DNA from 4 places in the Cupriavidus sp. GW823-FHT06D04 genome. Region 2 is predicted to be linked to each of the others. Evidence: predicted binding sites of a transcription regulator. Region 2 holds the regulator's gene; each other region holds the start of a gene.
The links. Region 2 encodes sigma-54, which starts transcription at its own class of promoters, with help from an activator protein. Its sites were predicted from a motif close to TGGCANGNAANCTGCTTT; they were not measured.

Region 1: the regulator sigma-54 is predicted to act here: its motif matches at 1,257-1,274, upstream of prpB (methylisocitrate lyase).
Region 3: the regulator sigma-54 is predicted to act here: its motif matches at 825-842, upstream of AC1Q7H_RS35495 (PQQ-dependent methanol/ethanol family dehydrogenase).
Region 4: the regulator sigma-54 is predicted to act here: its motif matches at 1,126-1,143, upstream of urtA (urea ABC transporter substrate-binding protein).

What each region holds. Positions count from the first base shown of each region.
Region 1 covers NZ_JBXAHL010000043.1:8,376-10,575, reverse strand. The annotation lists gene prpC (bifunctional 2-methylcitrate synthase/citrate synthase) at 1-227, opposite strand, end outside; gene prpB (methylisocitrate lyase) at 315-1,223, opposite strand; gene prpR (propionate catabolism operon regulatory protein PrpR) at 1,505-2,200, shown strand, end outside.
Region 2 covers NZ_JBXAHL010000002.1:123,450-125,649, reverse strand. The annotation lists gene AC1Q7H_RS04275 (RNA polymerase factor sigma-54) at 57-1,544, shown strand; gene hpf (ribosome hibernation-promoting factor, HPF/YfiA family) at 1,593-1,943, shown strand.
Region 3 covers NZ_JBXAHL010000050.1:11,416-13,615, forward strand. The annotation lists gene AC1Q7H_RS35490 (quinoprotein relay system zinc metallohydrolase 1) at 1-705, shown strand, start outside; gene AC1Q7H_RS35495 (PQQ-dependent methanol/ethanol family dehydrogenase) at 907-2,200, shown strand, end outside.
Region 4 covers NZ_JBXAHL010000014.1:104,910-107,109, forward strand. The annotation lists gene urtA (urea ABC transporter substrate-binding protein) at 1-1,071, opposite strand, end outside; gene cyoD (cytochrome o ubiquinol oxidase subunit IV) at 1,425-1,793, opposite strand; gene cyoC (cytochrome o ubiquinol oxidase subunit III) at 1,793-2,200, opposite strand, start outside.

The DNA.
Region 1 (2,200 bases), on a different contig from region 2:
TTGTAGGCGGCCAGTTCGGATTTGGTCGGCAGCTTGCCGTGCACCAGCAGGTGGGCGATCTCCTCGAACTCGCAGGTCTCGGCGATGTCGAGGATGTCGTAGCCGCGGTAGTGCAGGTCGTTGCCGGTGCGGCCGACGGTGCACAGCGCGGTATTGCCGGCGGTCACGCCCGACAGAGCGACGGATTTCTTGGGCTTGGGAGTGACGAGCGGTTGCGCTTCGGACATCTGGGTCTCCTTTGTGTGATGCCTGGTATTGCCTGTCTGTTGTCGTGCAAGCGGCCGGGACAAAGCCCGGCCGCGCGTGAGTCTTACTTACTTGCCCTTGCCTTGTGCGAAGAGCGCGTCCAGCTTCTGCTCGAAGTCATGGTAGCCGATGCTCTCGTAGAGCTCGGCGCGGGTCTGCATGGTATCGACCACGTTCTTCTGCGTGCCGTCGCGGCGGATGGCCGCGTAGACGTTCTCCGCCGCCTTGTTCATGGCGCGGAAGGCCGACAGCGGGTACAGCACCATCGACACGCCGGCGCCGCCGAGTTCCTCGGTGGTGAACAGCGGAGTGGCGCCGAATTCGGTGATATTGGCCAGCACCGGCACCTTCACCGCATCGACAAACTTGCGGTACATGGCCAGGTCGGTCATGGCTTCCGGGAAGATGGCGTCGGCGCCGGCTTCCACGCACGCGACGGCGCGCTCGATGGCCTTGTCCAGGCCTTCGACGGCGAGCGCGTCGGTGCGGGCCATGATGACGAAATTCTCGTCGGTGCGGGCGTCGACGGCGGCCCTGATGCGGTCGACCATTTCACCCTGCGTGACGATTTCCTTGTTGGGGCGGTGGCCGCAGCGCTTGGCGCCGACCTGGTCTTCGATATGCATGGCCGCCGCGCCAAACTTGATCAGCGACTTGGTGGTGCGGGCCACGTTGAAGGCCGAGGCGCCGAAGCCGGTGTCGACGTCCACCAGCAGCGGCGTGTCGCACACGTCGGTGATGCGGCGGATATCGGTCAGCACGTCGTCCAGGTTCGAGATGCCCAGGTCCGGCAGGCCCAGCGAGCCGGCCGCAACGCCGCCGCCCGACAGGTAGATGGCCCGGTAGCCGGCGCGCTTGGCCAGCAGGGCGTGGTTGGCATTGATGGTGCCGACTACCTGCAGCGGATGCTCGTCGGCAAGCGCCTGGCGGAAGCGGGCGCCAGCGGAGCGCGCGAGGTCGGAAGCGGAGTAGGTCATGGCGTATGCGTTGGTGAACAGGACGGGCCTAATACTGCAAGGGGTGTGCCAAGCCCTTGGGCGGGCCCGCGGGAAATCCGCCAGCCTTTGTCAGCGCTGGGCTGGCGGGCAGGGCGGCTGGCCTCGCCGCCGATTCCATGTCATTTTTTCAGCACAATTGAATTTCAAAATCACAAGTTTGGAATTCAAAGTTGAAATCCCGGGCTGCGTGGCGGACAATGTGCCAGCACTGTACGCCTGTTCGTCCCGGGTTTCACCACGCATTCTTTCCGCATTGCACCATGGCTCCTCCCGTTTCCACGCAAGCCCGTCCGCGCATCTGGGCCATCGGCATCAGCCGCCTGGCACGCGCCTTCGCCGACCTGATTCCGGCCTACGCCGACCGGGCCGAATTCCGCATCGTCGGCAAGGGTTTCGAGGCCGCCGCCAGCGCCGTGGCGCGCGAGGCGCGCGAGGGCCGGCTCGACGTGGTGGTGGCGGGCGGCTCCAACGGCGCCTACCTGCGCCAGCACGTGGATGTGCCGGTGGTGCTGGTCAAGGTCACGGGCTTTGACGTGATGAGCGCGTTAGCCACCGCGCGGCGCATCTCGCCGCGGGTGGCGCTGGTCACGCACGCGTCGACGTATGCCGAGGTGGATGAATTCGTGCGCGCGTTCTCGCTGTTGGTCCCGGCCTATACCTACCTGACCGAGGACGATGCCGTCGCACGCGTAAAGGCGCTCAAGCAGGAGGGCATCCAGGTCGTGGTCGGCCCCGGCCTGGTGACCGACCTGGCCGACCGCTATGGCCTGACCGGCGTGTTCCTGTACTCCGGCAACTCGGTGCGCATGGCGCTGGAAGACGCGATCGAGGCCGCGCGCCTGCGCCGCATCGAGGCCACCCGGCGCGACTACGTCAACACCATCCTGGCGCACCTGAACGAGGGCGTGGCGGCGGTGGATGCCGAAGGGCGCATCCAGTCGTTCAACCCGGCGATG
Region 2 (2,200 bases):
ATAAGCGATAGCAATTTCCGTTCCAACAACGGAAAGATGCGCATAGAATAGCTCGCATGAAACCGTCGCTACAGCTCCGTCTTTCCCAGCATCTGGCCCTGACCCCGCAACTGCAGCAGTCGATCCGGCTGCTGCAGCTCTCCACGCTGGAACTGCAGCAAGAGGTCGAACAGGCGCTGACGGAAAACCCGCTGCTCGAGCGCGAGAACGACTGGATCGAAAGCCCGCTGCGCGTGGCGGCCGACGGCTCGGTCAACCTGCAGAGCGCACCGGCGCCCGCCCCGGCTGAGCCCCAGGGCAATGGCGAGGCTCGCGCCGACGGCGCGGGTGACGACGACAGCTATGGCGACAGCGGCAACGGCAACGGCGACGACTACGGCAGCGGCGACTGGAGCCTGGACGACTTTGCCCGCCGCCCCCAGGGCGACGAGGATGAAAAAACGCCGATGCAGCTGCGCGAGGCCGAGCCCACGCTGCGCGAGTACCTGATGGAGCAGCTCACGCCGCTGAAGATCTCGGCGCGCGACAAAGGCCTGGCCATCTTCCTGATCGAATCGCTCGACGACGATGGCTACCTGAGCGCATCGCTTGAGGAGATCTGCACGGAGTTGCCGGAAGAACTCGAGTTCGAGATCGACGAAGTCCACGCCATCCTCACGCTGCTGCAGAGTTTCGACCCGCCCGGCGTGGGTGCGCGCAACGCCGCCGAGTGCCTGGCCCTGCAGTTGCGACGCCTGACGCACCCGCAACGCGAACTGGCGCTGAACATCGTTAGCAATCACCTGGAGTTGCTCGCAGTACGCGACTACACGCGGCTGAAGAAGGCGCTGCAGGTAGATGAAGTGGCACTGAAGTCCGCACACGAACTGATCCGCTCGCTGGCGCCCTACCCCGGCCATGCGTACAGCCGCCCGGAAGCGGACTTTGTGGTGCCGGACGTGTTCGTGCGCAAGGGTGGCGGCGGCTGGATCGCGCAGCTCAATCCGGATGTGATGCCGAGGCTGCGCATCAACGATATGTATGCCCAAATCCTGCGTGGCGCGAAGGGTGAGTCCGGCACGGCCGGACTGCAGCAAAAGCTGCAAGAGGCGCGCTGGCTGATCAAGAACATCCAGCAAAGGTTCGACACAATCCTGCGTGTCTCGCAGGCCATTGTCGAGCGTCAAAAGAACTTTTTCAGTCACGGCGAAATCGCCATGCGCCCCTTGGTTTTGCGGGAGATTGCCGATACACTGGGTTTACACGAGTCAACCATCTCCCGGGTGACGACCAATAAATTCATGGCAACGCCGATGGGTACTTTCGAACTGAAGTACTTCTTCGGCAGCCACGTGTCCACCGAAACCGGTGGCGCGGCTTCATCAACGGCCATCCGCGCCTTGATCAAGCAACTGATAGGAGCCGAAGACCCGAGGAATCCCCTTTCCGACAGTCGCATTGCCGAACTGCTGGGTGAGCAAGGCTTTGTTGTTGCGCGCCGCACTGTTGCCAAGTATCGCGAAGCCCTGAAGATCCCCGCAGTCAATCTCCGCAAGTCTTTGTAGCCGAGCCCACCGCCTGCCTGGTGAGGCTCTTTCAGAAGGAGAAGCGCTATGAACTTCAAGATCAGTGGACACCACCTGGACATCACGCCCCCTCTGCGTGAGTACGTGGAAACGAAGCTGGAGCGAATCGTCAGGCATTTCGATCAGGTCATTGGCGTTAGCGTGCTGCTCTCTGTCGACAACCACAAGGAAAAGGACCGGCGTCAGTACGCGGAAATTAATCTACATCTCAAGGGCAAGGACATCTTTGTCGAGGCGCATCACGAAGACCTATATGCAGCGATCGACGCACTCGTCGACAAGCTGGACCGTCAGGTGATCCGCTACAAGGATCGCGTGCAAGGCCACGACCGCGAAGCGGTCAAGTACCAGATGGCCGCAGCGCAAATGCAGCAATGACCGTGCCCGGCAGCCCCGCAGCGGGCTGCTGAATCAGGATTGAACAGGCAAGCCGCGCCACGAAGCGCGGCTTTTTTGCGCCCTTGCGTTCCGGGTTGCCGCCGGCATGCCGCGCCCGCACTGGCGGTGCGGCCCGGCTGTGGCGCCGGAGCCAACGCTTTTCACCCGAATGGGCAAGAGTGTTCGCAAGCGCAGCGCCAAGGTGTATGCTGCGCCATACAAAGAGAGGGAATCCTGGCCGCGCCCCGCATCGGTGC
Region 3 (2,200 bases), on a different contig from region 2:
CGCAAGGCGATTGCATCGGTCACGGCCGCCCCGGTGCGGCTGGTGCTGAACCTGAACCTGCATCCAGACTATTTCTTCGGCAACCAGGCCTATGCCGATGTGCGCGGCAGCGCCCTGGCCGGCACCATCGACGGGGCGCGGCGCGAGGGCGCCGCTTATGCCGACAACCTCTACCGCCTGTGCGGCGACTGGATGCGCGGCACCGAGTCCGTGCCGGCTGCCCACGCGCTGGCGCCGGGCCGCCGCACGATCGGGCGCCATACGCTGGAGCTCGTGCGCCTGGACGGCCATACCGGCGACGACCTGGTGGTGCTGGACCACAGCGCGGGCGTGGTCTTTGCCGGCGGACTGGTGTTCCGGCAACGCATTCCGACCACGCCGCACGCGGATATCGGCCGCTGGCAGGCCAGCCTGGACCGGCTGCAGGCGCTGCTGGCCGACAGCGGGGCGCGCGTGCTGGTCCCCAGCCACGGGCCAGTGCCTGCGGCCGGCGGCGGCGCAGAGGCCATCGCGCAGACGCGCGGTTACCTGCAATGGCTGGATACGCGCCTGCGCGAGGCCGCGGCGCAGGGGCGGGACCTGGCCGAGGTCATGGCGATGCCGGTGCCGCAGCCCTACGCGCACTGGGCCGCGATGCCCGCGGAGTACCTGCGCAACGTCGGCCATCTCTACCCGGCGCGCGAGGAAGCCGCGCTTGGGCACTGACGCCGGCCAGCCGTGGCGGGCTGTTCAATTCTGGAGCAGCTGCAACGCAGTGTTGCGCGCTGGCACGGCCGCCATCACGCAGCGGGGCCGCAACCGGCGTGCTGGTGGGGGGATGCGACTGGCATGGGAATTGCCAAAGGCATGTCTGGTGTGTGGCGCAGTGGCGCACCAGGGAAACCCAAAACAAGAGAGGAGATGGCAATGAGGACGTTACGAGTAGTGATGGCGGTTGCGGCTGCCGCGGCCAGTCTGGCCGCGCAGGCGGCAGTGACCGATGCCATGATCGAGAACGACGCAAAGAGCCCCGGCGATGTGTTGTCGTGGGGCATGGGCCCGCAAGGCCAGCGCTATTCCACGCTGTCGCGCATCAATACGAAGAACGTCGGGCAGCTGGTGCCGGCGTGGTCGTTCTCGTTTGGCGGCGAGAAGCAGCGCGGGCAGGAATCGCAGCCGCTGATCCATGACGGCAAGATGTTCGTGACGGCCTCGTATTCGCGCATCTATGCGCTGGACCTGAAGACCGGGCGTAAGCTCTGGAAGTATGAGCACCGGCTGCCCGAAGGCATCATGCCGTGCTGCGACGTGGTGAACCGCGGTGCGGCACTCTACGACAACCTGGTGATCTTTGGCACGCTCGATGCGCAGCTGGTGGCGCTGGACCAGAAGACCGGCAAGGTGGTGTGGAAGGAGAAGCTGGAAGACTACGCTGCCGGCTATTCGTACACGGCGGCGCCCATGATCGTCAAGGGCATGGTGCTGACCGGCATCTCGGGCGGCGAGTTCGGCGTGGTGGGCCGGGTCGAGGCGCGCGATGCCAAAACCGGGCAGCTGGTGTGGTCGCGGCCGGTGGTGGAAGGCCATATGGGCTACAAGTACGACAAGGACGGCAACAAGACCGAGAACGGCGTGACCGGCACCGCCAACGCAAGCTGGCCGGGCGAGACCTGGAAGACCGGCGGCGCCGCCACCTGGCTGGGCGGCACCTATGATCCGGCCACCGGGCTGGTGTACTTCGGCACCGGCAATCCGGGCCCGTGGAACAGCCATATCCGCAAGGGCGACAACCTCTACTCGGCCTCGACGGTGGCGCTGGATCCCGCCACCGGCAAGATCGTCTGGCACTACCAGAACACCCCGAACGACGGCTGGGATTTCGATGGCGTCAATGAGTTCGTGACCTTCGACCTGGACGGCAAGCGCATGGGCGGCAAGGCCGACCGCAATGGCTTCTTCTACGTCAACGACGCGGCCAGCGGCAAGCTGGTCAACGCCTTCCCCTTCGTCAAGAAGATCACCTGGGCCACCGGCATCGACCTGAAGAGCGGTCGCCCCAACTACATCGCCGAAGGCCGTCCCGGCGACCCCGCCGCCGGCAGCGACGAGAAGAAGGGCAAGTCCGTGTTTGCCGCGCCGGGCTTCCTTGGCGGCAAGAACCAGCAGCCGATGGCTTACAGCCCGCAGACCGGCCTGTTCTACGTGCCCGCCAACGAGTGGG
Region 4 (2,200 bases), on a different contig from region 2:
GAAGGTCTGGCCGTACATGGCGGCGCGCACCTTGTCGGTGTCGGTGGTGCCGGCCTTCTTCACGGCCTGCGCCCACATGTGAATGCCGACGTAGGTGGCTTCCATCGGATCGTTGGTCACGCGTTTGTCGCCGCCGGGCAGATTGTTGGCCTTGACCCATGCCGCCCACTGCTTGCGGAAGGCATCGTTCTCGGGGTTCTTGACCGACATGAAGTAGTTCCATGCGGCCAGGTGGCCCACCAGCGGCTTGGTATCGATGCCGCGCAGTTCCTCTTCACCCACCGAGAACGCCACCACCGGCACGTCCTTGGCCTTCAGCCCGGCGTTGCCCAGCTCCTTGTAGAACGGCACGTTGGAGTCGCCGTTGATAGTGGAGATCACCGCGGTCTTGCCGCCCTGCGAGAACTTCTTGATATTGGCGACGATGGTCTGGTAGTCGCTGTGGCCGAACGGGGTGTAGACCTCTTCGATGTCCTTGTCGGCCACGCCCTTGCTCTTCAGGAAGGCGCGCAGGATCTTGTTGGTGGTGCGCGGGTAGACGTAGTCCGTGCCCAGCAGGTAGAAGCGCTTGGCGCCGCCGCCTTCCTTACTCATCAGGTATTCCACCGCCGGGATCGCCTGCTGGTTGGGCGCTGCACCGGTGTAGAAGACGTTCTTCGACATCTCTTCGCCTTCATACTGCACCGGGTAGAACAGCAGCGAGTTCAGTTCCTCATAGACCGGGAGCACCGACTTGCGCGACACCGAGGTCCAGCAGCCGAAGGTCACTGCGACCTTGTCCTTGGTGATCAGCTGGCGCGCCTTTTCCGCGAACAGCGGCCAGTTCGAGGCCGGGTCCACCACCACCGGCTCCAGCTTGCGTCCCAGCACGCCGCCGCTCTTGTTGATCTCATCAATGGTCATCAGGGCCACGTCCTTCAGCGACGTCTCCGAAATGGCCATGGTGCCGGACAGCGAATGCAGGATGCCGACCTTGATCGGCTCCTTGGACTGCGCCAGCGCCAGCGGGCTGGTACCGATCATCGCCGCGGCGGCTATCGCCGACAGCTTCAGCATGTCACGTCGTTGCATTTTGCAGCTCCCGTTTATGGTGTTGGTCAGGGACTACGCTCCCCGGGTGATGCTTCTGCAACTAGCGTGCCATGGAGGCAAACGGCCTGATACCCACCGCGCCGGCGGCAGACGGCCTGCTGGCGCGGCGCGCAGGCGCTACCGCTGCCGGCGATCGCGTATCCGCACCAGGGCAGTGCGGGCGGCGCGCGCACCACTCCCGTGCATCGGTGCAATTCCGTGCGGGCGGCATGCGAAAGGCGCCAGGCGCTGCGCGCCCCGCACCAGGGCCGGGCACCATGCCCCAAGGCTGGCATGGGCAAAAAAAAGGGCCCCTTCCGGGGCCCCGCTTTCGATGCCAGGACGCTGGGTCCTTACATCACCATCATGTTGGCGTTCAGGTTGTGCATGATCCACAGCGAACCCGCCACCACGATCACCAGGATCAGCGCGGTGAACAGCAGCGCGATCACGTTGCTGCGCTGCTCAGACGACGTGTCCAGGTGCAGGAAGTACTTCAGGTGGACCAGCATCTGGACCACGGCCATGCCGAGGATGATCCAGAGGATGGTGCCCTTGTCCATGCTGCCGTCCATCACAAGCTTGAACGGGATCACGGTCAGGATCACGGCCAGGATGAAGCCGATCGCGTACGACTTGAAGCTGGCGTGGGTGTCGTGGCCCGCGTGCGAATCGTGCGAGTCGTGGGCGCCGTGCGCCGCCGGTGCGTTGTGTTGTGCCATCACAGATGTCCCATCAGGTAGACCACGGTAAACACGCCGATCCAGACCACGTCCAGGAAGTGCCAGAACAGCGACAGGCAGGTCAGGCGCTTGGTCAGGGTCGGGGTGATGCCCTTCTTCGACAGTTGCCACATCAGCACGATCATCCACAGCATGCCGCTGGCAACGTGCAGGCCGTGGGTGCCGACCAGGGTGAAGAATGACGACAGGAACGCGCTGCGGCCCGGGCCGGCACCTTCGGCGATCAGGTGATGGAACTCGTTGATTTCCATCGCCATGAAGGCCAGGCCCAGCAGGAACGTGACGCCGAGCCACACCTGCACGCGGCTCAGGCTGCGGTTCTGCAGCGAGATCATCGCCATGCCGTACGTGATCGAGGAGAACAGCAGGATGAAGGTCTCCACCAG